Regions from separate parts of the Pseudonocardia sp. P-1 genome, predicted to be linked through region 1. Evidence: predicted binding sites of a transcription regulator. Region 1 holds the regulator's gene; each other region holds the start of a gene.
What was found. The regulator LexA, encoded in region 1, represses DNA repair genes until DNA is damaged. The targets are predictions, from matches to a motif close to CGAACACGTGTTCG.

Region 1 (6,948 bases):
CGCGCGCCCGCACCGTCTCCTCGACCCGGTGGGCGAGCTGTTGCAGGTCGTCCTCGTCGACCGGCCGGCCCTGGCACGCCCGCCGAACCCCGCCGACGACCTTCTGCCGGCTGAAGGGCTCGGTCACCCCGCTGCGCTTGACGACGGCGAGCACGGCCTCCTCGACCGTGGTGAACCGTCGTCCGCACGAGGTGCAGGACCGGCGCCGGCGGGTGCAGGTCCCGTCGTCGGCGGTCCGGGAGTCGATCACGCGGGAGTCCGGGTGTCGGCAGAACGGGCAGCGCATGGACGCTCACACCCTTCTTCCGTGACGTTCCGGAAACTCTCCGCAGCGATCCGTCCCCCCAACCAGTGGCGGAACGACACCAATGTAACCCCTACATCTAGGGGTACGCCATCCCGGGCCCGGTGCCACGCCGAGCTTCGCCCGATCGGGAACCGAGCCTCGCACACCACGTTCCGCGACCGGTCCGTCGCCGACGATCATGGAGCGGGGCATCGGCGCTGGTGGCACCGAGGAACGTCGCGGGCGGCGCCGTCCGTCGCGCCGGAGGGACCGCGACCGGCGGCCACCCGATGCGGGGACACGCCCTGCGGACGCGCCCGGCGGCACGTCGCCGACTCCTCCGGCGACATCCCGGCGACCATGTCCCGACACCCGCGCGCCACCCCGCGCACGCCGTCACCCGATGCGACGCCGACGCGGCGTCCGTCGCTCCGCACCGTCACCACCTCGGACCGCCCCGCAGCGCACGGCCGTGCGAACCACGGGGTGCGGCGCCGCACTGCGCGGCGCCGGCCGACGTCAGCGCACGGCGCCGACCGACGGCACGGCGGCCGCGGGGGCGTTCCAGCCCGCCGCCGCGTCGCCCAGCAGCCCGAGCGCCACCACCGCGGTCGTCGCGCAGAGCAGGGCCGCGACCCCGGTGAGGAACCGCTCCAGGCGCCCGCGGGCGCGGCTGCGGGCCGGGCGCGGGCGCGCCGGGACCAGGCAGCGCCGGGACGGCGGACGGACGGTGCGCGGTGCCGGCACGGCCACCGACCGAGGACGGGGCGGCGCCGCGGCCGGCGCGGGCCGCGTCAGCGTCGCCGTCGCCCTCGGGGCCGGGTCCGCGGTGGTGCAGCGGGGCGTCAGGACCGCGGGGTTCGGACCGCCGGCGGGACCGGACACCGGGACACCGGACCCGGGGGCGCCGGACACCGGAGCGCGCCGGGAACGGGCGGCGGGATGGCGGGCCACCGACTCGGCCAGTGCGCGCTCGTGCGCCCCGTGGGCGGCCCACCGGTGGGCCGCGCGCGCGGCGGCCGACGAGCCGGCACCGGCCGCACCGGCGAGACCGTCGGCGGCCCGCACCCGCTCCCGGGCGGCGCGCCGGGCGCGCGAGGTGGGGGTGCCGGGCGCCGGGGCGCCGGTCAGGCAGCCGACCGCGCCGTGATCGCGGATCCGCTCGTCGAGCTCTCGCATGGTTCCTCCTGCCGTCGGACCGCCCGTCCCCCGGGCGGTCTCGTCTCCCCCGCTGCCGACCGGCCCTTCCCCGAGCCCGGTCGAACGGGTGTACGAGCGGTGTAGCACCCGGCACCGACAACAACCGCGTTCCCGCAGGTCGTCGCCCGTGCCGGGGACGTTCTCAGCGTGGTGCGCCGACCGCGGGCGGCCCGGCCGGGCCGTGGGTGGCGACCGCGACGTCGGCGAGCACCCCGAGCGCGACGACCGCGGCCGCCGAGGCGAGCAGGACACCCGACGCGGCCACCGCACGGCGCACGACGCCCGGCACCCGGCCGGGCCGCACCCCGTCGGTCGTGGCGCACCCCGGGACCCGCCCGATGACCGTCACGTCCCCGATGACCGCCGCACCCACGATCGCCACCCCCGCTGCCGTTCCCGCTGCCGGTCGCCCCCGCGCGGCCGGACGGCGACGCGGACCGCGTTCGATCGAACCGGTGTTCGATCGAACGCGTGTGCGATGTTGTACCACCGCGGCCCGACGGAATCCACGACACGCCCCGGGCGACTTCGAACGCATGTTTGGCGAACGGGCCCGTGGCGGCTAGGGTCGTCGCCGTAAGTACCCCGAGGAGGCGAATGCGATGGCAGCGGACGACACCGGACACGGTGGTCCCGGCGTGACCGGCACCGCCGCGGACCGGGGATCCGCGAAGGTCCGGGAGTTCCCCGACCCCGCGGCCGACACCCGCGGCCTGACCCCGCGGCAGAAGAAGGTCTTGGCCGTCATCCGGGACTGGGTGGACCGGTACGGCTACCCGCCCAGCGTCCGCGAGATCGGTGACGCGGTGGGCCTCACGTCCACCTCGTCGGTGCACCACCAGCTCCGCACCCTGGAGCGCAAGGGCTTCCTCCGGCGCGACCCGAACCGCACCCGCGCGGTCGACGTCCGCAGCCCGGAGCAGATCGCCGGTACCGACGGGACGGACTCCGACACCGACACCGCCGACCTGCGTTCCGCGCGGCCGGCGCCGGCGTTCGTGCCGCTCATCGGCGACATCGCCGCCGGTGGCCCGATCCTGGCCGAGCAGGCCGTGCAGGACGTGTTCCCGCTGCCGCGCGAGATCGTCGGCGAGGGCACGCTGTTCCTGCTCAACGTCAAGGGTGACTCGATGGTCGACGCCGCGATCACCGACGGCGACTGGGTCGTCGTGCGCCAGCAGCCGGTGGCCGAGCAGGGCGAGGTCGTGGCCGCGATGATCGACGGCGAGGCGACCGTGAAGACGTTCCGCCGCAAGGACGGGCACATCTGGCTGATGCCCGCGAACGACGCCTACGACCCGATCCCGGGTGACGACGCGTCGATCCTGGGCCGCGTCGTGGCGGTCCTGCGCCGCCTCTGACCTCCTCGGACGGCGCCCGCTCCCGCGATCAGCGGGACCGGCGGCGCCGTCCGTGCAGGGACATCGCGACGGCGCCGGCGGCCAGCAGAGCCCCGAGCGCCGCGGCCCCGCCCGCGGCAGGCAGCCACGACGGGTACGTGCGGTACTCGGGCACCGCGGCGGGCTGAGGCACGACCGGTGCCTGCGGAACGGTCGCCGCGGACACCGCGCCCGGGACGACCGTGACCGCTGCCGCGGTCAGGCCCCGCGCCTCGCTCCCGGAGTGCAGCGCGCCCCGGCCGTCCGGGGCGATCGCCTCACCCTGCGCCTCCCCCGGCAACGGCACCGGCAGCGGTGCCCCGCCCAGGGCCGCGACCAGCGCGTCGACGGTCGCCGGTCCGCCGGCGGGCAGCGGGAACACCCAGGCGTCGGTGTAGGTCCGCAGCACGACGGCGCGCCCGCCGTCGGCCCCGGCCGGCGAGAGCCCGCCGCCGGTGACCGTGCGCGACCCGGCGGCCCCGAGCGGCCCGCCGCCGGTGCCGGACCAGGGCAGCACCACCTGTGCCACCCGGCGCAGCTCCACGGGGTCCCCGCCATCGCGCAGCGGCGCGGCGGGCCGGTACACCCCGGCGGCCCCGGTGGTCTTGTCGACCAGCAGGGGCACGCCGTCGTCGCCGACCAGCAGTGCCTCGACGTCGCGCGGACCGTCGGGGTGGACGAGGTCGTGCACCCGTGGCGGCCCGGCCGGGGGCAGCACGACGAGCCGGACCGACCCGCGCCGCGCCCCGTTGTCGCCGGTGTCGGCGAGCCACAGCTCCCCGCCCGGTCCGAGGCCGAGGTCCTCGACGTCGGTGACCGGGACGTCGGCCTGCCGGGTGCCGGTGACCGCACAGCCGGCCGGGTCCAGGGTGAACGTCCGCGCGGTCCCGCCGCCGTCGACGACGGCGTGGTAGCGCTGCGGGGCCGCGCCGGGCGGGCCCTCGGCGACCAGTCCGGACAGCTCCGCCAGCCGCGGGTCGTCGATCGAGCAGGCCGGGATCGCCCCGGGCGGCGGCGCGGCCGCACCCGTGAGCGCGCCGGTCAGGCAGAGGACCGCGGTCAGGCGGCGGGCCACGGTCCCGGGACCCGGCCGCCCGGCCGGTGGGACGCTCAGTGGCCCGCCGCCGTCGCCGGCAGGTCGGTGCCGGTCCCGGTCGGCAGGGCCGAGCCCGCCACCGCGAACGGCAGCACCGCGGTGCCCAGCTCGGGCTTCACCCGCGCCCGGATCCGGGTGCCGTCGGCGGTGTGTTCCTCGGCGAGGACCTCGCCGTCGTCGTGCAGCCGCGCGACCAGCGCACCCTCGGTGTAGGGCAGCAGGAGGTCGACCTCGTACTCCGGGCGCGGCAGTCGCTCGGCGATGCGCTCCCGGAGCCGGCTGATCCCGTCTCCGCTGTGCGCGGAGACGAACACCGCGTCCGGCTGGGCGTGCCGCAGCCGGGCCAGCGCGAGGTCACCGGCCGCGTCGGTCTTGTTGATCACGAGCAGCTCGGGCGGCATCGTGTCGCCCGCAGCCTCACCGACCTCGACGAGCACCTGGCGGACCGCGGCGATCTGGTCGTCGGGCAGCGGGTCGGACCCGTCGACGACGTGCACCAGCAGGTCGGCCCGGGCTGCCTCCTCCAGCGTGGAGCGGAACGCCTCGACGAGCTGGTGCGGCAGGTGCCGCACGAACCCGACGGTGTCGGTGAGGGTGTACTCGTGCCCGTCGGGCGTCTGCGCCTTGCGGGTGGTCGGGTCCAGCGTCGCGAACAGCGCGTCCTGCACCAGCACGCCGGCGTCGGTGAGCTGGTTGAGCAGGCTCGACTTGCCCGCGTTGGTGTAGCCGACGATCGCGACCGACGGGATCTCGTTGCGGCGACGGCTGCCGCGCTGGGTCTCGCGGACCTGGCGCATCGCACCGATCTCGCGGCGCAGCTTCGACATGCGCGCGCGGATCCGGCGCCGGTCCAGCTCGATCTTCGTCTCACCGGGGCCACGGCCACCGATACCGACACCGCCCGCGGCGCGGCCACCGACCTGCCGGGACAGCGCCTCACCCCAGCCGCGCAGCCGCGGCAGCAGGTAGGACAGCTGCGCGAGCTCGACCTGGGCCTTGCCGTCCCGGGAACGGGCGTGCTGGGCGAAGATGTCGAGGATCAGCGCGGTCCGGTCGATGACCTTGACCTTGAGCCGCTCCTCCAGCTGGCGGAGCTGGCCGGGTGACAGCTCGCCGTCGCAGATGACGGTGTCGGCGCCGGTGGCGCGGACGGTTCCGAGCAGTTCCTCGACCTTGCCGGAGCCGATGAACGTGGCCGGGTCCGGGCTGGAGCGGCGCTGGACCAGGCCGTCCATCACCTCGGAACCGGCGGTCTCGGCGAGGCGGGCCAGCTCGGTCATCGAGTTCTCGGCCTGCTCGGCCGTGCCCTCGGTCCAGACGCCGACGAGCACGACCCGCTCCAGCTGGAGCTTGCGGTACTCGACCTCGGTGATGTCGGTGAGCTCGGTGGACAGCCCGTGGATCCGGCGCAACGACGTGCGCTCCTCCAGGTCGAGCTCGCCACCCGTCGGAACCGGGTTCGACGCGGAGGGGGTCACGGAGGGGTGCGTGTGGGCATCAGTCATCTCGACCCCATTCTCCCACGTCGCGGGGCCCGTGTCCGCCCGGATTCGCGACGCTCAGGCGGGCGCGTCCCACCACGCCCGGTCCAGCTCCCCGGACGCGAGCAGCACGGCCGGGCCGTGCAGCGTCGTGGGCCCGGTCCGGTCGTCGGTACCCGCCTCCACCGTCACCCGCAGCAGCCCGCCCGGGACGGTGACCTGCACGTCGCCGGCGGAGTGCCCGGCGTGCCGCAGCGCGGCGACGGCGGCGGCGACGGTCCCGGTGCCGCAGGAACGGGTCTCCCCCACGCCGCGCTCGTACACCCGCATCCGGATCCGGCCGCCGTCGGCGGGACCGTCCAGCGGGGTCAGGAACTCGACGTTCACCCCGTTCGGGAACAGCGCCGGGTCGAACGAGGGCGCGCGGGTCAGGTCGAGGGTGTCCGGGTCGGCCGCGGTGACGCAGGCCAGGTGCGGGTTGCCGACGTCGAGGGCGATGCCGTCGACACGCGCGTCGCCGCTGGTGGCGACCGACGCCGGGCCGACGCCGACCGTGCCGAGCCCGACCGAGACCCCGTCCGGCCCGACCGCGGTGTCGAGCACCCCGTTGCGGGTGCCGACCGGCCCGCCGGTGGCCCAGCCGCGCTCGTGCAGGTAGCGGGCGAACACGCGCAGGCCGTTGCCGCACATCTCGGCGAGCGAGCCGTCGGCGTTGCGGTAGTCCATGAACCACTCGACGCCGTCGGCGGGCTCACCGACGCCGGGCTCCCCGGCGAGCTTCGCCCAGCGCACGACCCGCAGCACCCCGTCCGCGCCGAGGCCGCGGCGGCGGTCGCACAGGGCGGCGACGCGCGCCGGGGTGAGGTCGAGCGCGGCGTCCGGGTCGGGCAGCACCACGAAGTCGTTCTGCGTGCCGTGCCCCTTGCTGAACGCGATGCCGCCGGTCATGCCACCAGCCTACGAGCGAGCACCGCGCGCGCCGAGGCCACCAGGTCCGGGTCGGCACCGTCGAGCCAGTGGATGCGGCGGTCGCGGCGGAACCAGGAGCGCTGGCGGCGCACGAACCGCCGGGTCGCCCGGACCGTCTCCTCCCGGACACCGGCGAGGTCGGGGTGGGCGGGGTCGCGGTCGAGGGCCTCGATCACCTGCCGGTAGCCCAGCGCGCGGGACGCCGTGCGGCCCTGCGCCAGCCCGTGGCGGAGCAGGGTGCGGGTCTCGTCGACCAGACCGTCGTCGAGCATCCGGTCCACCCGCAGCGCGACGCGCTCGTCGAGCTCGGCGACGTCGCGGTCCACGCCGAGCAGCACGGCGTCGTAGCGGGGGGTGCCCGCCCCGGGCAGCGTCGCCCGGAACGGCCGGCCGGTCAGCGCGATCACCTCGAGCGCGCGGACGATCCGCCGCCCGTTCGAGGGCAGCACCTGCTCCGCGGCGACCGGGTCGACCGCGGCGAGGCGGGCGTGCAGCGCGCCGGACCCGTCGCGGTCCAGCTCGGCCTCCAGCACGGCG
Region 2 (6,948 bases), 260 kb from region 1:
CGGACGGGCCGATATACACCGGACATGACGGTCGCCGCGCTCTACCGCTATCCGGTCAAGTCGATGCTCGGGGAGTCCCTGACCCGGGCCACCATCACCGAACGGGGGCTGCTCGGCGACCGCGCCTACGCGGTGCTCGACAACGGGACCGGCATCATCGCCAGCGCCAAGGTGCCCAAGCGCTGGCTGGGACTGTTGAGCTTCTCCGCGCGGTTCGTGGCCGAGCCGGTCGTCGGGGAGCCCACCCCGCCGGTGGAGATCACCTTCCCGGACGGCTCGGTGCTGCGCAGCGACGACGAGGGCCTCGACACCGCGCTCTCCGCGGCGCTGGGCCGCGACGTCTCACTGATCTCGGTCCCGCCGGAGGGGAGCTACTTCGAGGAGCTGTGGCCCGACATCGAGGGCCTCACCCCGCAGCAGCTCGCGCCGCGCAAGCTCATCGAGGACACGACGACCCGGCACGAGGACTCCGGCGAGGTCATCAGCCGGTTCGACATCTCCGCGTTCGGGGCGCCGGGCACGTTCTTCGACCTGTCGTCGCTGCACGTGCTCACCGAGTCGACGCTGGACCGGCTCCGGGAGCTGAACCCGGACGCGACCTTCGACCCGCTCCGCTACCGCCCCAACATCGTGCTGCGCGACGAGGGGACGGGCTTCGTCGAGAACGACTGGCCCGGCAGCACCAGCGCCCTGGGCGACGACGCCCGGATCACGTTCTCCTTCGCCACCATGCGCTGTGTCATGACCACGCTCCCCCAGGGCGACCTGCCCGACGACCCGGACACCCTGCGGACGATCGCGAAGAACAACCGCATCGAGATCCCGCAGGTCGGCGGGGTCTGGGCGTGCGCCGGGGTCTACGCCGAGGTCGCCGCAGGCGGGGAGATCGCCGTCGGGGACCCGCACACCGCCCCCGCCTGACCCACGCCGCGCCCGCCCCGCCGACGGTGCGCCGCGACGGCGGCGGTCGCCGAGATGCAGCTCAGCGGGGTGCGGGGCACCCTCGGGCCCCGCTGAGCTGCATCTCGACACCGTGAGAGGGCACCCCTGCCCCTGGAACGTCACCGGGATGCAACTCGGAGCTCCCGGGTCGGCCTCTCGGATACCCCTGAGCTGCACCTCGGCGCGCGGAGCGTGGGTCCCGACCCGTCGAGTTGTGTTCGCATAGCGAACGCTTGTGCGTCTGTCGTACGCCGCGTACTGTCGTCGGCGACGGAGGTGCGTGATGGACAAGGTGGTGGCATCCGCCGCGGACGCGGTCGCCGACATCGGCGACGGGGCGTCGCTCGCGGTCGGCGGGTTCGGCATGTCCGGGGTTCCGACGGTGCTGATCGCGGCACTGCTGGAGCAGGGCGCGACGGACCTGGAGACGATCTCGAACAACCTGGGCGTCGACGGCTTCGGCCTCGGCACCCTGCTCGCCGCCGGGCGCATCCGGCGGACGATCGGCTCCTACGTCGGCAACAACAAGGAGTTCGCCCGCCAGTACCTGGCCGGTGAGCTGGAGCTGGAGCTGACCCCGCAGGGCACGCTCGCCGAGCGGCTGCGGGCCGGCGGCGCGGGCATCCCGGCGTTCTACACCCCGGCCGGGGTCGGGACGCTGGTCGCCGAGGGCGGGCTGCCCTGGCGCTACGCGTCCGACGGCTCGGTCGCCGTCGAGTCCCCGGCGAAGGAGACCCGCGAGTTCGACGGCGTGACCTACGTCCTCGAGCGCGCCCTCACCCCGGACTTCGCGCTGGTCCACGCCTGGAAGGGCGACCGGCACGGCAACCTGGTGTTCCGGCGCGCGGCGCGCAACTTCAACCCGGACTGCGCCGCAGCCGGGCGGACCACGATCGCCCAGGTCGAGCACCTGGTCGAGCCCGGGGAGATCGACCCCGACGCGGTGCACACCCCCGGTATCCACGTGCACCGCGTGCTGCACGTCCCCGGCGTCGAGAAGCCGGTCGAGTTCAGGACGGTGCGTTGACCATGGCCCTCAACCGTGACGAGATGGCCGCCCGGGTCGCGGCCGAGCTGCCCGACGGCGCGTACGTCAACCTCGGCATCGGCATGCCGACCCTGGTGCCCGGACACATCCCCGAGGGCCGGACGGTCGTCCTGCACTCGGAGAACGGGATCCTCGGCGTCGGCCCCTACCCCACCGACGACGAGGTCGACGCCGACCTCATCAACGCCGGCAAGGAGACCGTCACCGTCGCCGACGGCGCCGCCTTCTTCGGCTCCGCGGAGAGCTTCGGTCAGATCCGGGCCGGGAAGCTCGACGTCGCCGTCCTGGGCGGGATGGAGGTCGCCGCGAACGGCGACCTCGCGAACTGGGCGATCCCCGGCAAGATGATCAAGGGGATGGGCGGGGCGATGGACCTCGTCCACGGCGCGCGCTCGGTGATCGTGATGATGGACCACGTCTCCAAGGACGGGTCCCCCAAGATCGTCGAGCGGTGCTCGCTGCCGATCACCGGCCTGGGCTGCGTCACGAAGATCGTCACCGACCTGGCGGTCATCGACGTGACGCCGGACGGGCTCGAGCTGGTCGAGACCGCGCCCGGCGTCGGCGCCGACGAGGTGCGGGAGAAGACCGGCGCCCCGCTGCGCTGACACCGCCCGCTGCGCTGACACCGCCCGCTGCGCCGTCACCGCCCCGCTGCGCCGACGGCCGCCGCCGGTCCGGCACCGCCCGCCGGGCGCACCCCTCGGTCGCGCCCGGCCGCGGCGCCCTCAGGCGGGCTCGCCCGGTGTGACCGGCAGCCGGGACAGGCCCCGGACCAGCGTCGACTCGCGGTACACGAGCTCGGACGGGTCGACGGCCAGCGCCAGGTCCGGCCGCTGGGCGATGAGCTTGCCGATGGCCACCCGCCCCTCGGTGCGGGCGAGCTGCGCGCCCAGGCAGAAGTGGATGCCGTGGCCGAAGAACACCCCGGACGACGAGTCCCGGGTGATGTCGAGCCGCTCCGGGTCCGCCAGCCACTCCGGGTCCCGGTTCGCCGCGGCGAGGCCGAGCATGACGGTCGACCCGGCCGGGATGGTCACCCCGGAGTACTCGACGTCCTCGCTGGCGAACCGCATCGGGGCGTTGGAGACCGGGGACTCGAAGCGCAGGAACTCCTCCACCGCCGAGGTGATCAGAGACGGGTCGGCCTGCAGCCGGGCGCGCTGCTCGGGGTGGGTCAGCAGGGCGAGCACGCCGTTGCCGATCAGGTTGACCGTGGTCTCGTGCCCGGCGATGAGCAGCAGCGTCGCCATCGCGACGAGCTCCTCGGACGAGAGGCGGTCGCCGTCGGCGTCGCTGACCGCGAGCAGGCCGGACAGCAGGGCGTCGTCGGGCTCGGTGCGCTTGCGTTCGATCAGCTCGGCGAGGTAGCCGTTCAGGCTGCCCATCGCGGCGAACTTCTCCTCCTGCGGGGAGTCGTCGACCATCACCGACGACCACGCCGAGAACATGTCGCGGTCCTCGGCGGGCACCCCCAGCAGCTCGCAGATGACCAGCACCGGGACGAGGAACGCGTACTGGCGCATGAGGTCGACGGGGCCCTCGGCGGGCAGCGCGTCGAGCAGCTCCTGGGTGATCTCCTCGACCCGGGGCTGCAGGTCGTTCATCCGCCGCACGGTGAACGAGCGACCGACGAGCTTGCGCAGCCGGGTGTGGTCCGGCGGGTCCATCAGGATCATCATCGGGATCGGCGCGGCCGGCTGGCCCTCGCGCTGGTCGGCGGGGAGCGTCCAGCGCCAGTCCTTGCTCAGCCGCGGGTCGACGAACGCCGCACGGACGTCGGCGTAGCGGCTGATCAGCCACGCCTTCCCGTCCGGCAGCGCAAGCTCGCGCACCGGCTCCTCGGTGCGCAGGGCCGCGTAGGCGGGGTGCGGGTCGGTCCAGAAGTCGCCCGAGAACAGGTCGTGCGTCTCGGTGCCGGTGGTGGTCAGCGCCATGGGGACCATGGTGCCAGCCATGGGTAAGCGACCGCTTACATCAGCCGTGTGACCGAGCACACAGCCGGGTCGAGCTCGACGTCGGCCGGGGCCGGGTGGCCCAGGACGACCGACGCGGCCAGCGCCGCCAGTGCCGGGGCGGACTCGATGCCCGACCCGCCCTGCCCCGCGACGAAGAAGAACCCCGGGTGCTCCGGTCGCGCGCCCAGCACCGGGGCGCGGTCGGGGGCGAAGGTCCGCAGCCCCGCCCACGCGGTCCGGACCGACCGCAGCCCGAGCGTGGTCGCCGAGCCCACCCGGTCCAGGGCGAGGGCGACGTCGAGCTCGTCGGGCCGCGCGTCGCCCGGCTCGGCCGGGGTCTCGTCGGCCGGGGAGACCAGCACGACGTCCGCCTCGGCCTTGAGGTACCAGCGCTCGGCGGCGTCGGCGATCATCGGCAGGACGGCACCGTCGACGGTGAGCACCGACGGGTCGCCGACCGGGCAGGCGGCGATCGTGCGCCGGTACGGGGTCAGCCCGGCGCCGGGTACGCCGGCCAGCGCCGCCACCGCGTCGGCCCAGGCCCCGGCCGCGTCGACGACCACTCCCGCCCGCACCCGGTGCCCGCCGGTCGTCGTCGCGCTCCAGCCGGAGCCGTCCCGGTCCAGCGCGGCCACCCGGGCGCCGCGCAGCACGGTGCCGCCGCGGGCGCGCAGCCCGCGCCGGTAGCCGTCGTGCAGGGCCGCGGTGTCGACGTCGCAGGCGCCGGCGGTCCACGCGGCCGCACGCGGGGCACGGCGCAGCACCGGCGCGCGGCGCCACGCCTGCGCGGGGTCCAGGGCGACCGGGGCGCCGGGCTCGCCGTGCTGCTCGCGCAGCGTCGTGGCGAGGCGGTCGGCGGCCTGCTCGTCGTCGGCGAGGTGCAGGACCGGGCGGGGGGACAGCAGCGGCGGCGTGCCGAGCTGCTCGGGCAGCGCGGCGAACCGCGGCCCGGAGGCGTCGATCAGCGCGCGGAACGGGCCGGAACCGTGACCGGGGATGTAGGTGGCGGCCGAGCGGGCGGTGGCGTGGACCGGCAGGTCCTGCTCGGCCTCGGTCAGCACGACGCGGGCGTGCGCGGCCAGCTCCCACGCGACCGACACCCCGGCGATGCCGCCGCCGACCACCAGCACGTCCGCCGTCTCCATGCCCGCGACGATAGGTCGGCGGCCCCGGGGAAAACCGGTGGCCCCGGCCGGGCGGTCGTCGTAGCGTCGCCGCCATGCTGATCCGGTTCCTCTGAGCGGCCCGCGGAGTCGACCTCCGCGCCCTCCGCCGCCGGCCCGTGACGTCCACCGGGCCCGGAACCGTCGCCGCCCTCGTGCGGCCCTTCCGGCGTCCCCGCGCGTCACCGGCCCTCCGCACCCGGTCCGAGTCCGATCCGATGCTCCGAGGAGGTCGTATGCCCACGACCCGCCACACCCCTGTCCCCACCGCCGACACCGGTCCCGCCGGGGCGCCCACCCCCGCCAACCGCGCCGAGCGTCGCGCGGCGAGGCGCGGCCGGTCCGGCGCGCCGGGCGGCCCGCCGGCACCGCGCACGGCGGGGCCGGCCCCGCAGGCCCGCCCGGCCCACGTCCGCACGGACTTCGCCGCCCGCCGCAGCGACTGAGGGCACGGGCACGATCACCGATCGGGCACCGGGGACGTCGGCGGGCGACCCTCCGCGTGCCCGATCCGTGATCACTCCCGGCGGTGCGGCCCGGCGCGGGGGCGACGTGCAAGGCTGGACGCCGTGACCGTCACCGTCTGGTGGGCCGCCCCGGCCGATCCCGGCGACCGCGCCGACCTCGTCGCGCTGCTGGACGCCCATGAACGCGAGCGGCTCCTCGCACTGCGCAGGCACGAGGACCGCGCCCGCTACCTCGCCGCGCACGCCCTGGCCCGGCTCGTGCTCGCCGAGCGGCTCGACACCGACCCCGCCGCGCTCGTCCTGGACCGGACCTGTCGCTGCGGGGAGCCGCACGGCAAGCCGCGCCTGGCCGGGCGCGGCGACGACCCCGGCTTCTCGCTGACCCACTCCGGCGCGCTGGTCGGCGTCGCGGTCGGGACCGGCCCGGTCGGCGTCGACGTCGAGGCGCACCGCCCGCTGTCCGGCCTCGACGGCCTCGTCCGGCACGCCCTCTCCCCCGCCGAGCTCGCCGCGGGCACGCCCGACGGCACCGGGTTCCTGGTCACCTGGACCCGCAAGGAGGCGCTGCTCAAGGCCACCGGCGAGGGCCTGTCGAGCCCGATGGACGCGATCACGCTGTCCCCGCCGCACGCCCCGGCCCGGGTGCTGGGCTGGACCGGCACCGGCGGGAGCTGGTGGGTCGCCGACGTCGCCACCGGCCTCGACGACCACCCGGGCGCCGTCGCCGGGGCGGGACCGGTGGCCCCGGTCGTCACCGTCGCCGACGGCGACGCGGTCCTGTCGGTGCGCCGGGGCACGATGCACGGGTGATGGTGAGGTGACCGCGGCGGCCGACCGCTGGGTGCTGCATCTCGACATGGACGCGTTCTTCGCCTCCGTCGAGCAGCTGACCCGGCCCACCCTGGCCGACCGGCCGGTCCTGGTCGGCGGCGCGGGACCGCGCGGCGTCGTCGCGGGGGCGAGCTACCAGGCGCGGGTGTTCGGGGCCCGCTCGGCGATGCCGATGGGGCAGGCGCGGCGGCGCTGCCCGCACGCGACCGTCCTGCCGCCCCGGTTCTCGCTGTACAAGGCGCTGTCCGAGGAGGTCATGGCCGTCCTCGGCGAGTTCTCCCCGGTGCTCGAGCCGGTGTCGGTCGACGAGGCGTTCGTGGAGCCGCCCGACCTCGTGGGGGCCTCCCCGGACCGGGTGCGGGAGTGGGGCACCCGGCTGCGCGGCGCGGTGCGCGAGCGCACCGGGCTGCCCGCCTCGGTGGGTGCCGGGTCGGGCAAGCAGGTCGCGAAGATCGCCTCCGAGCTGGCCAAGCCGGACGGGTTGCGGGTGATCGCTCACGCCGAGCAGGCCGCCGTGCTCGACCCGCTCCCGGTGCGGT
Region 3 (6,948 bases), 860 kb from region 1:
CACCGGCGACCCGGACGGGCCGCCGTACCGGGCCGGGATCTCGGTGTTCGACGTGATGGCGGGCAACCACGCCGCGATCGGCGTCCTCGCCGCGCTGCGCCACCGCGACCGCACCGGCGCCGGCCAGCACGTCGAGGTCAACCTGCTGTCCTCCGCGCTGACCGGCCTGGTCAACCACAGCTCCGCCTGGGTCGCCGGCGGGACGGTGCCCTACCGGATGGGCAACGCCCACCCCTCGGTCTTCCCCTACGAGCCGATGCCCACCGCCGACGACGACCTCATCGTCGCCGCCGGCAACGACGCCCAGTTCCGCAAGCTCTGCGGCGTGCTCGAGGTGCCCGGCCTCGCCGACGACCCCCGCTTCGCCCGCAACGCCGACCGCACGGTCAACCGGGAGGAGCTGCGCCCGCTGCTGGTCGAGCGGCTGGCGACCCGGGGGGCCGTCGAGTGGTTCGAGCTGCTCACCGCCGCCGGCGTGCCGGCTGGGCCGATCCAGACCATCGACGGCGGGTTCGCGATGGCCGAGCGCTTCGGGCTCGATCCCGTCGTCACGGTCGGGGAGGGGGACCGCGCGGTGCCCACCACCCGGCACCCGGTCCGGTTCTCCGCCACCCCGGCCGTCTACCGGCTCCCTCCGCCGCGGCTCGACGAGCACGGCGCCGACCTGCGGAAGTGGCTCGACTCATGACCTACCCCACCGCCCTGGGCGCCTCGTCGAAGGACGCCATCACCCTGCTCGGCCACGACCTCGCCGACGACGTCATGGGGAAGGTCGGGTTCGGCGAGCTCGCGTTCTGGCTCGCCACCCAGCGTCGCCCCACCCCCGGTGAGACCCGCGTGTTCGAGGCCGTCCTCGCCGCGCTGGCCGACCACGGGTTCACCCCGACCGCGATCGTCACCCGGCTCACCCACCTGTCCGCGCCGGACTCGGTGCAGGGCGCGCTCGCCGCCGGGCTGCTCGGGGGCGGGTCGCGCTTCCTCGGCGTGACCGAGGACTGCGGCCGGTTCCTGCACGACCACCTGCCCGCCGAGCGCCCCACCACCGACGACGGCTGGGACGCCGTCGCCCTCGACGTCGTCACCGCGCAGCGGGCCGCGAAGCGGTTCGTGCCGGGCCTCGGCCACCACGTCCACAAGGACGGCGACCCCCGCACCCCACGACTGTTCACCATCGCCGCGCAGGAGGGGCTGACCGGCCCGCACCTGAGCCTGTTCGCCGCGATCGGCCGGGTGCACCCGCAGGTGCTGGGGCGGACGCTGCCGCTCAACGGCGCCGGCGTCTGCGGCGCCGCGCTGGCCGACCTCGGCCTGCCGCTGGAGCTGCTGCGCGGCTTCGCCCTGCTCGCCCGCACCGCGGGCCTGATCGGCCAGCTCGCCGAGGAACTGCGCCATCCCGTCGCCAACGACATCTTCCTGTCCGTGGACCTGCACAACCGGTCCGTCGACCCCGACCCGTACCAGCCCGAGGGAGACCTGCGATGACGCAGCCCACCACCGTCACCGAGGACACGATCACCGACGCCGCCGTCGCGCGCTGGGCGACCGCGCACGACCCGCGCACCGCCGAGCTGATGACCGCCCTGGTGCGCCACCTGCACGACTTCGCCCGCGAGACCCGTCTCACCGAGGACGAGTGGATGGCCGCGGTGCGCTGGCTGACGGCCACCGGGCAGATCTCCGACGACAAGCGCGAGGAGTTCATCCTCGCCTCCGACGTGCTCGGGCTGTCCATGCTCGTCGTCCAGCAGAACCACCGGCTCGACCCGGCCGCCACCCCGGCGACGGTGCTGGGCCCGTTCCACATCGACGGATCCCCGGAGAAGGCCTCCGGCGAGGACATGTCCGACGGGCTGCCCGGCGACCCGCTGTTCGTGCACGGCAGCGTCCGCGCGCTCGACGGCACCCCGGTGACCGGAGCGGTCCTCGACGTCTGGCAGTCCGACGCCGACGGCACCTACGAGGCCCAGCTCGACGTCGACGAGGCCCGGCTGCGCGCGAAGTACACCACCGGCGACGACGGCGGCTACTGCCTGCGCACCATCGCCCCGCTCGGCTACGCCATCCCGATGGACGGCCCCGTCGGCGACCTCGTCTCGCGCACCGACATCAGCCCGATGCGGCCCGCGCACATCCACTTCCTGCTGGCCGTGCCCGGCTACGAGCCGCTGATCACCCACCTGTTCCGGGAGGGCACCGAGTTCCTCGACTCCGACGTCGTGTTCGGGGTCAGGCGCGAGCTCGTCGTCGACTTCACCCGCCGCGAGCCCGGCCCGACGCCGGACGGTGGGCACAGCGAGGTGCCCTGGTACGAGGCCCGCTACGACTTCGTGCTCCAGCCCGCCGGGTAGGTCGCCGGACCGGACTCAGCGCCGGCCGACGACGAGTGCGGCCAGCCCGGTCGTCACCGGGACGGCGGCGACCAGCCCGATGCTGCCCACCAGGGTCCGCACGATCTCGGTCGCCACGTCCTGGCTGGTGAGCACCTGGGTCACGCCGCCCGCCGCCACCGTGAACAGCAGCAGCAGCGGGAGCGCGGCGCCGGCGTAGGCCAGCACCAGGGTGTTCACCGCGGACGCGACGTGGTCGCGCCCGATCCGCATCCCGGCCGCGAACAGCTCGCGCACACCCAGCTCGGGGTTCGCCGCGCCCAGCTCCCACACCGCGGAGGCCTGGGTGACGGTGACGTCGTCGAGCGCCCCGAGCGCGCCGATCACCAGTCCGGCCAGCACCAGGCCGCGTGGGTCGATCGGCACCCCGGGGCCGAGCGTGCCGATCAGGGTGGCGGTGGTGTCGTCGAGCCCGGTGAGCCGCGAGGTGACGGTGAACAGGTAGCCCAGCACCCCGATCAGGGCGAGCGAGGCCAGCGTGCCGAGCACCGCGCAGGAGGTCCGCGCGGTGAACCCGTGGGTCAGGTACAGCACCACGAACATGATCAGGCAGGCGCCGGTGACGGCGACCGCGAGCGGGGAGCCGCCGGACAGGATCGCCGGCAGCACGAACCACAGGAGGATCCCGAAGCTCAGCGCCAGGCTGACCAGTGCCGCGAACCCGCGCAGCCGCCCGAGCACCACGACGGCCAGCGCGAACGCCGCCGCCAGCCACCCCAGCGGAGCGCCGCGCTGGAAGTCCACGAGCTGGTAGGAGCCCGCGTCGTCGGGGTTCGCGCCCGACCAGGACAGCGTGACCGGGTCGCCCACCGCGAACCGCGGCGTCGACGGCTCGTTCGGCACCAGCTGCACCAGGTCCCGCCCGGCGCGCGGCCCGTCGGACAGCGCGACCGTCACCCCGGTGCAGCGACGGTCCCCGGCGCCGGGGGAGCAGTCCGCGACCTGCACCGCGGTGACGGTCCCGTGCACCTGCTGGGTGGGTGGGATCTCCGGGACCGGGGTCGCACCCGGCCACAGCAGGGCCACCCCGGCGAGCGTCGCGAGCACGCACGGCACGAGCAGCGCGACCAGCAGTCTGCGCACCCGTCTCCCGGCCGGGGACGCGGCGCCGTGCCCGTGCCCGTGTCCGTGCTCGTGTCCCGGGGTGTGTCCCGGCCGGTGTCCCCGGCCGGCTGCGGACGGGGCCGCCGGGCCGGGTGTGGCGCCGAGGTCGGCCTGGCCGGGGCAGTCGCCCCAGCCGCCCGGGTGCCCGGGTGGGGGATGGGACCGGTCTCGTCACCGTCGGCGGGGTCCGCCGCCGCGCCGCGCGCCGGTGCGGGCCCGGGGCGGTCCTCCACGGGGGCCGGACGCCGCGGGGCCGGAGCGTGGCGGGCCCGGTGCCGCGCCGGTTCGCCACCCGGGAGCCGGTGCCCGCCCGAGGTGCCCGGGGGCCGGTCCTCGGCGCGCCGCCGCCCACCCGTCCGCGGGGCGGCGGGCCGCCCGCCGTCGGGGGCGGACGGGTCGCGCGGGACGGGCGGGGGCGGGGGCACGTCCGCATCCTTGCAAACGATCTTCGACCTGCGGGGTGCCGTTCGCCCGGACGCGACCGCCCGGCGACGACCGGTTGTCCGACGTTCGAACTTGTGTTCGACTGACTCGGTGCGATGGGACGGACAGCAGGTCGGGGCGGACGGTGTCGGGAGCGCGACGGCGCTGCCGGGGATGCGGGGGTTGCTGCGCTCGGTGCGCACGCCGGGGTTCGCGGACACGGTGTTCCACGAGGTCGAGGCGCGCTCGGTGCTGAACCGGGTGCCGTCGTCGTCACCGGTGCCGTTCGGCTGGACGGTCAACCCCTACCGCGGCTGCTCGCACGCGTGCACCTACTGCCTCGTCCCGGAGACCCCGGTACTCACCGCCGACGGCCGGTCGCGGCCGATCGGGGAGCTGCGCCCGGGCGACGAGGTGGTCGGCACCGTCACCGACGGCGGCGGTCGGCGCCGCTTCGTCCGCACCCCGGTGCTCGCGCGCTGGTCGACGCGGCGCCGCGCCCAGGAGGTGACCCTCGACGACGGCACGCGGCTCGTCACCTCCGCCGAGCACCGCTTCCTCACCACCTCCGGCTGGGCGCACGTGCGACCGGGGCGCTGCCGGGCCTCGGCGGACCGGCCGCACCTGAGCCCGGGGACGGCGCTGGTCGGGCCCGGTGCGGCCGCGGTCCCGGGCGGGGCCCGGCCCGACGGATACGCCGAGGGCTGGCTGTGCGGGCTGGTCCGGGCCGACGCGGTGCGCGGCCGGGTGCGGGCCGAGCCGTTCCCGACCGGCTGGGTCGAGCTGGAGGCGCTGGCCCGCGCCCACCACCTGCTGACCGCACGGCCGACGCCCGTGGCCGCCGGGATGATCGCGGCGCCCGCCCCGTCGCCGGCCGCCTGGCCGCAGCGGCCCGCCCGCGGCTGGACGGCCGGGTTCGTCGGCGGGATCGTCGACGCCTGCGGTGAGGTCTCCGCCGGGGTGCTGCGGATCGTGCCCGGCGACGAGGAGCTCACCCGGGCCTGTGTCGACGCGCTGCGCCGGCTCGGGTTCCGCGTGGCCTCCGAGCCGTCGGCCCGGCCCGGGGTGCGGGCGCTGCGGGTGCTGGGCGGGGTCGCCGAGCAGCTGCGGCTGGTCGCGGTGACCGACCCGGCCGTGGCCCGGGTGCGCGACGTCGGCGGCGCCCGCGTCGAGGAGCCGCCGGGGGGAGCGCCGCGGGTCGTGGCGGTCCGCGACACCGGCACCCTCCGCCCGATGGTCGACATCACCACCGGCACGGGGGACTTCGTCGCCGCCGGGGTGGTCAGCCACAACTGCTTCGCCCGCAACACCCACACCTACCTCGACCTCGACGCGGGCGCGGACTTCGACTCCCAGATCGTGGTCAAGGTGAACGTGGCACGGGTGCTGGAGCGGGAGCTGGCCCGGCCGTCGTGGCGGCGCGAGCACGTCGCGATGGGTACCAACACCGACCCCTACCAGCGGGCGGAGGGCCGCTACCGGCTGATGCCCGGGGTGATCACCGCGCTGGCCCGCTCCGGCACGCCGTTCTCCATCCTGACCAAGGGCACCGTGCTGGGCCGGGACCTGCCGCAGCTCGCGGCCGCGAACGCCGACGTCCGCGTCGGCACCGGGGTGTCGATCGCGCTGCTGGACCGGGAGCTGCAGTCGCACCTGGAGCCGGGCACCCCCGGTCCGCGCGCCCGCCTCGACCTCGTCCGCCGGATCACCGACGCCGGCCTGCCCTGCGGGGTCATGGTGGCCCCGGTGCTGCCGTGGCTGACCGACTCCACCGAGGCCCTCGACGCCCTGCTGGCGGAGATCGCCGCCGCCGGGGCGAGCCGGGCCACGGTGCTCGCGCTGCACCTGCGTCCCGGGGCCCGGGAGTGGTTCCTGGCCTGGCTGGGGCGCACCCACCCCGCGCTGCTGCCGCGCTACGAGCGGCTCTACCGCGGCGGGGCGTACGCCACCCGGGACTACCGCGGGTCCCTGGCCCGGCGGGTCGGCCCGCTGCTGGCCCGGCACGGCCTGGACCGGCCCGAGCCGAACCCGCGCGACCCGGGGTGGACCCGGCAGCCGGTCGCGTCGCCGCGGGCTGCGGAGCCCGGGGACGGGCAGCTGAGCCTGCTGTGAGAACCCGCCGGAAACCTGGTGGCAGGCGGCCCGGGGGATGCCGATAGCCTTGACCGCCGTGATGCGAACCCACCCCGTCGGCACGCTGCGTGCCGAGAACGCCGGCCAGACCGTGACCCTCGCCGGATGGGTGGCCCGCCGCCGCGATCACGGCGGCGTGATCTTCATCGACCTGCGGGACCGCTCCGGATCGGCCCAGGTCGTGTTCCGCGAGGGCGAGATGGCCGAGCGGGCCCACCGGCTGCGCTCCGAGTTCTGCATCCAGGTCGTCGGCGAGGTCGTCCGCCGGCCCGCGGGCAACGAGAACTCCGACCTGCCGACCGGCGACATCGAGGTCACGGTCACCGAGCTGACCGTCCTGTCGGAGTCGGCGCCGCTGCCGTTCCCGATCGACGAGCACACCGGCGTCGGCGAGGAGATCCGGCTCTCCCACCGCTACCTCGACCTGCGTCGTTCCGGGCCCGCCGCGGCGATGAAGCTGCGCAGCGACGTGAACAAGGCCGCCCGCGACGTGCTGGCCGCGGAGGACTTCATCGAGGTCGAGACGCCGACCCTGACCCGGTCCACCCCCGAGGGCGCGCGCGACTTCGTCGTCCCGGCGCGGTTGCGCCCCGGTTCCTGGTACGCGCTGCCGCAGAGCCCGCAGCTGTTCAAGCAGCTGCTCATGGTCGGCGGGCTGGAGCGGTACTACCAGATCGCTCGCTGCTACCGCGACGAGGACTTCCGCGCCGACCGCCAGCCGGAGTTCACCCAGCTCGACATCGAGATGAGCTTCGTCGAGCAGGACGACGTCATCGCACTCGCCGAGAAGGTCCTCACCGCGCTGTGGCGCCTCGTCGGGTACGAGATCGAGACCCCGATCCGCCGGATGCCCTACGCCGAGGCGATGGCCCGCTACGGCTCGGACAAGCCAGACCTGCGC

Region 2: the regulator LexA is predicted to act here: its motif matches at 1,169-1,182, upstream of AC0GKK_RS24230 (CoA transferase subunit A).
Region 3: the regulator LexA is predicted to act here: its motif matches at 4,003-4,016, upstream of AC0GKK_RS00300 (intein-containing Rv2578c family radical SAM protein).

What each region holds. Positions count from the first base shown of each region.
Region 1 covers NZ_CM176614.1:4,660,895-4,667,842, reverse strand. Annotated here, with positions in the region: gene nrdR (transcriptional regulator NrdR) at 1-286, opposite strand, end outside; gene AC0GKK_RS22940 (hypothetical protein) at 806-1,465, opposite strand; gene AC0GKK_RS22935 (hypothetical protein) at 1,629-1,859, opposite strand; gene lexA (transcriptional repressor LexA) at 2,089-2,847, shown strand; gene AC0GKK_RS22925 (hypothetical protein) at 2,876-3,940, opposite strand; gene hflX (GTPase HflX) at 3,976-5,466, opposite strand; gene dapF (diaminopimelate epimerase) at 5,521-6,390, opposite strand; gene miaA (tRNA (adenosine(37)-N6)-dimethylallyltransferase MiaA) at 6,387-6,948, opposite strand, start outside.
Region 2 covers NZ_CM176614.1:4,923,542-4,930,489, reverse strand. Annotated here, with positions in the region: gene AC0GKK_RS24235 (MOSC domain-containing protein) at 25-921, shown strand; gene AC0GKK_RS24230 (CoA transferase subunit A) at 1,226-1,969, shown strand; gene AC0GKK_RS24225 (3-oxoacid CoA-transferase subunit B) at 1,972-2,598, shown strand; gene AC0GKK_RS24220 (cytochrome P450 family protein) at 2,719-3,927, opposite strand; gene AC0GKK_RS24215 (NAD(P)/FAD-dependent oxidoreductase) at 3,963-5,093, opposite strand; gene AC0GKK_RS24210 (hypothetical protein) at 5,348-5,557, shown strand; gene AC0GKK_RS24205 (4'-phosphopantetheinyl transferase family protein) at 5,681-6,388, shown strand; gene AC0GKK_RS24200 (DNA polymerase IV) at 6,396-6,948, shown strand, end outside.
Region 3 covers NZ_CM176614.1:57,324-64,271, forward strand. Annotated here, with positions in the region: gene AC0GKK_RS00280 (CaiB/BaiF CoA transferase family protein) at 1-688, shown strand, start outside; gene AC0GKK_RS00285 (citryl-CoA lyase) at 685-1,482, shown strand; gene AC0GKK_RS00290 (dioxygenase family protein) at 1,479-2,348, shown strand; gene AC0GKK_RS00295 (YibE/F family protein) at 2,364-3,470, opposite strand; gene AC0GKK_RS00300 (intein-containing Rv2578c family radical SAM protein) at 4,026-6,026, shown strand; gene aspS (aspartate--tRNA ligase) at 6,085-6,948, shown strand, end outside.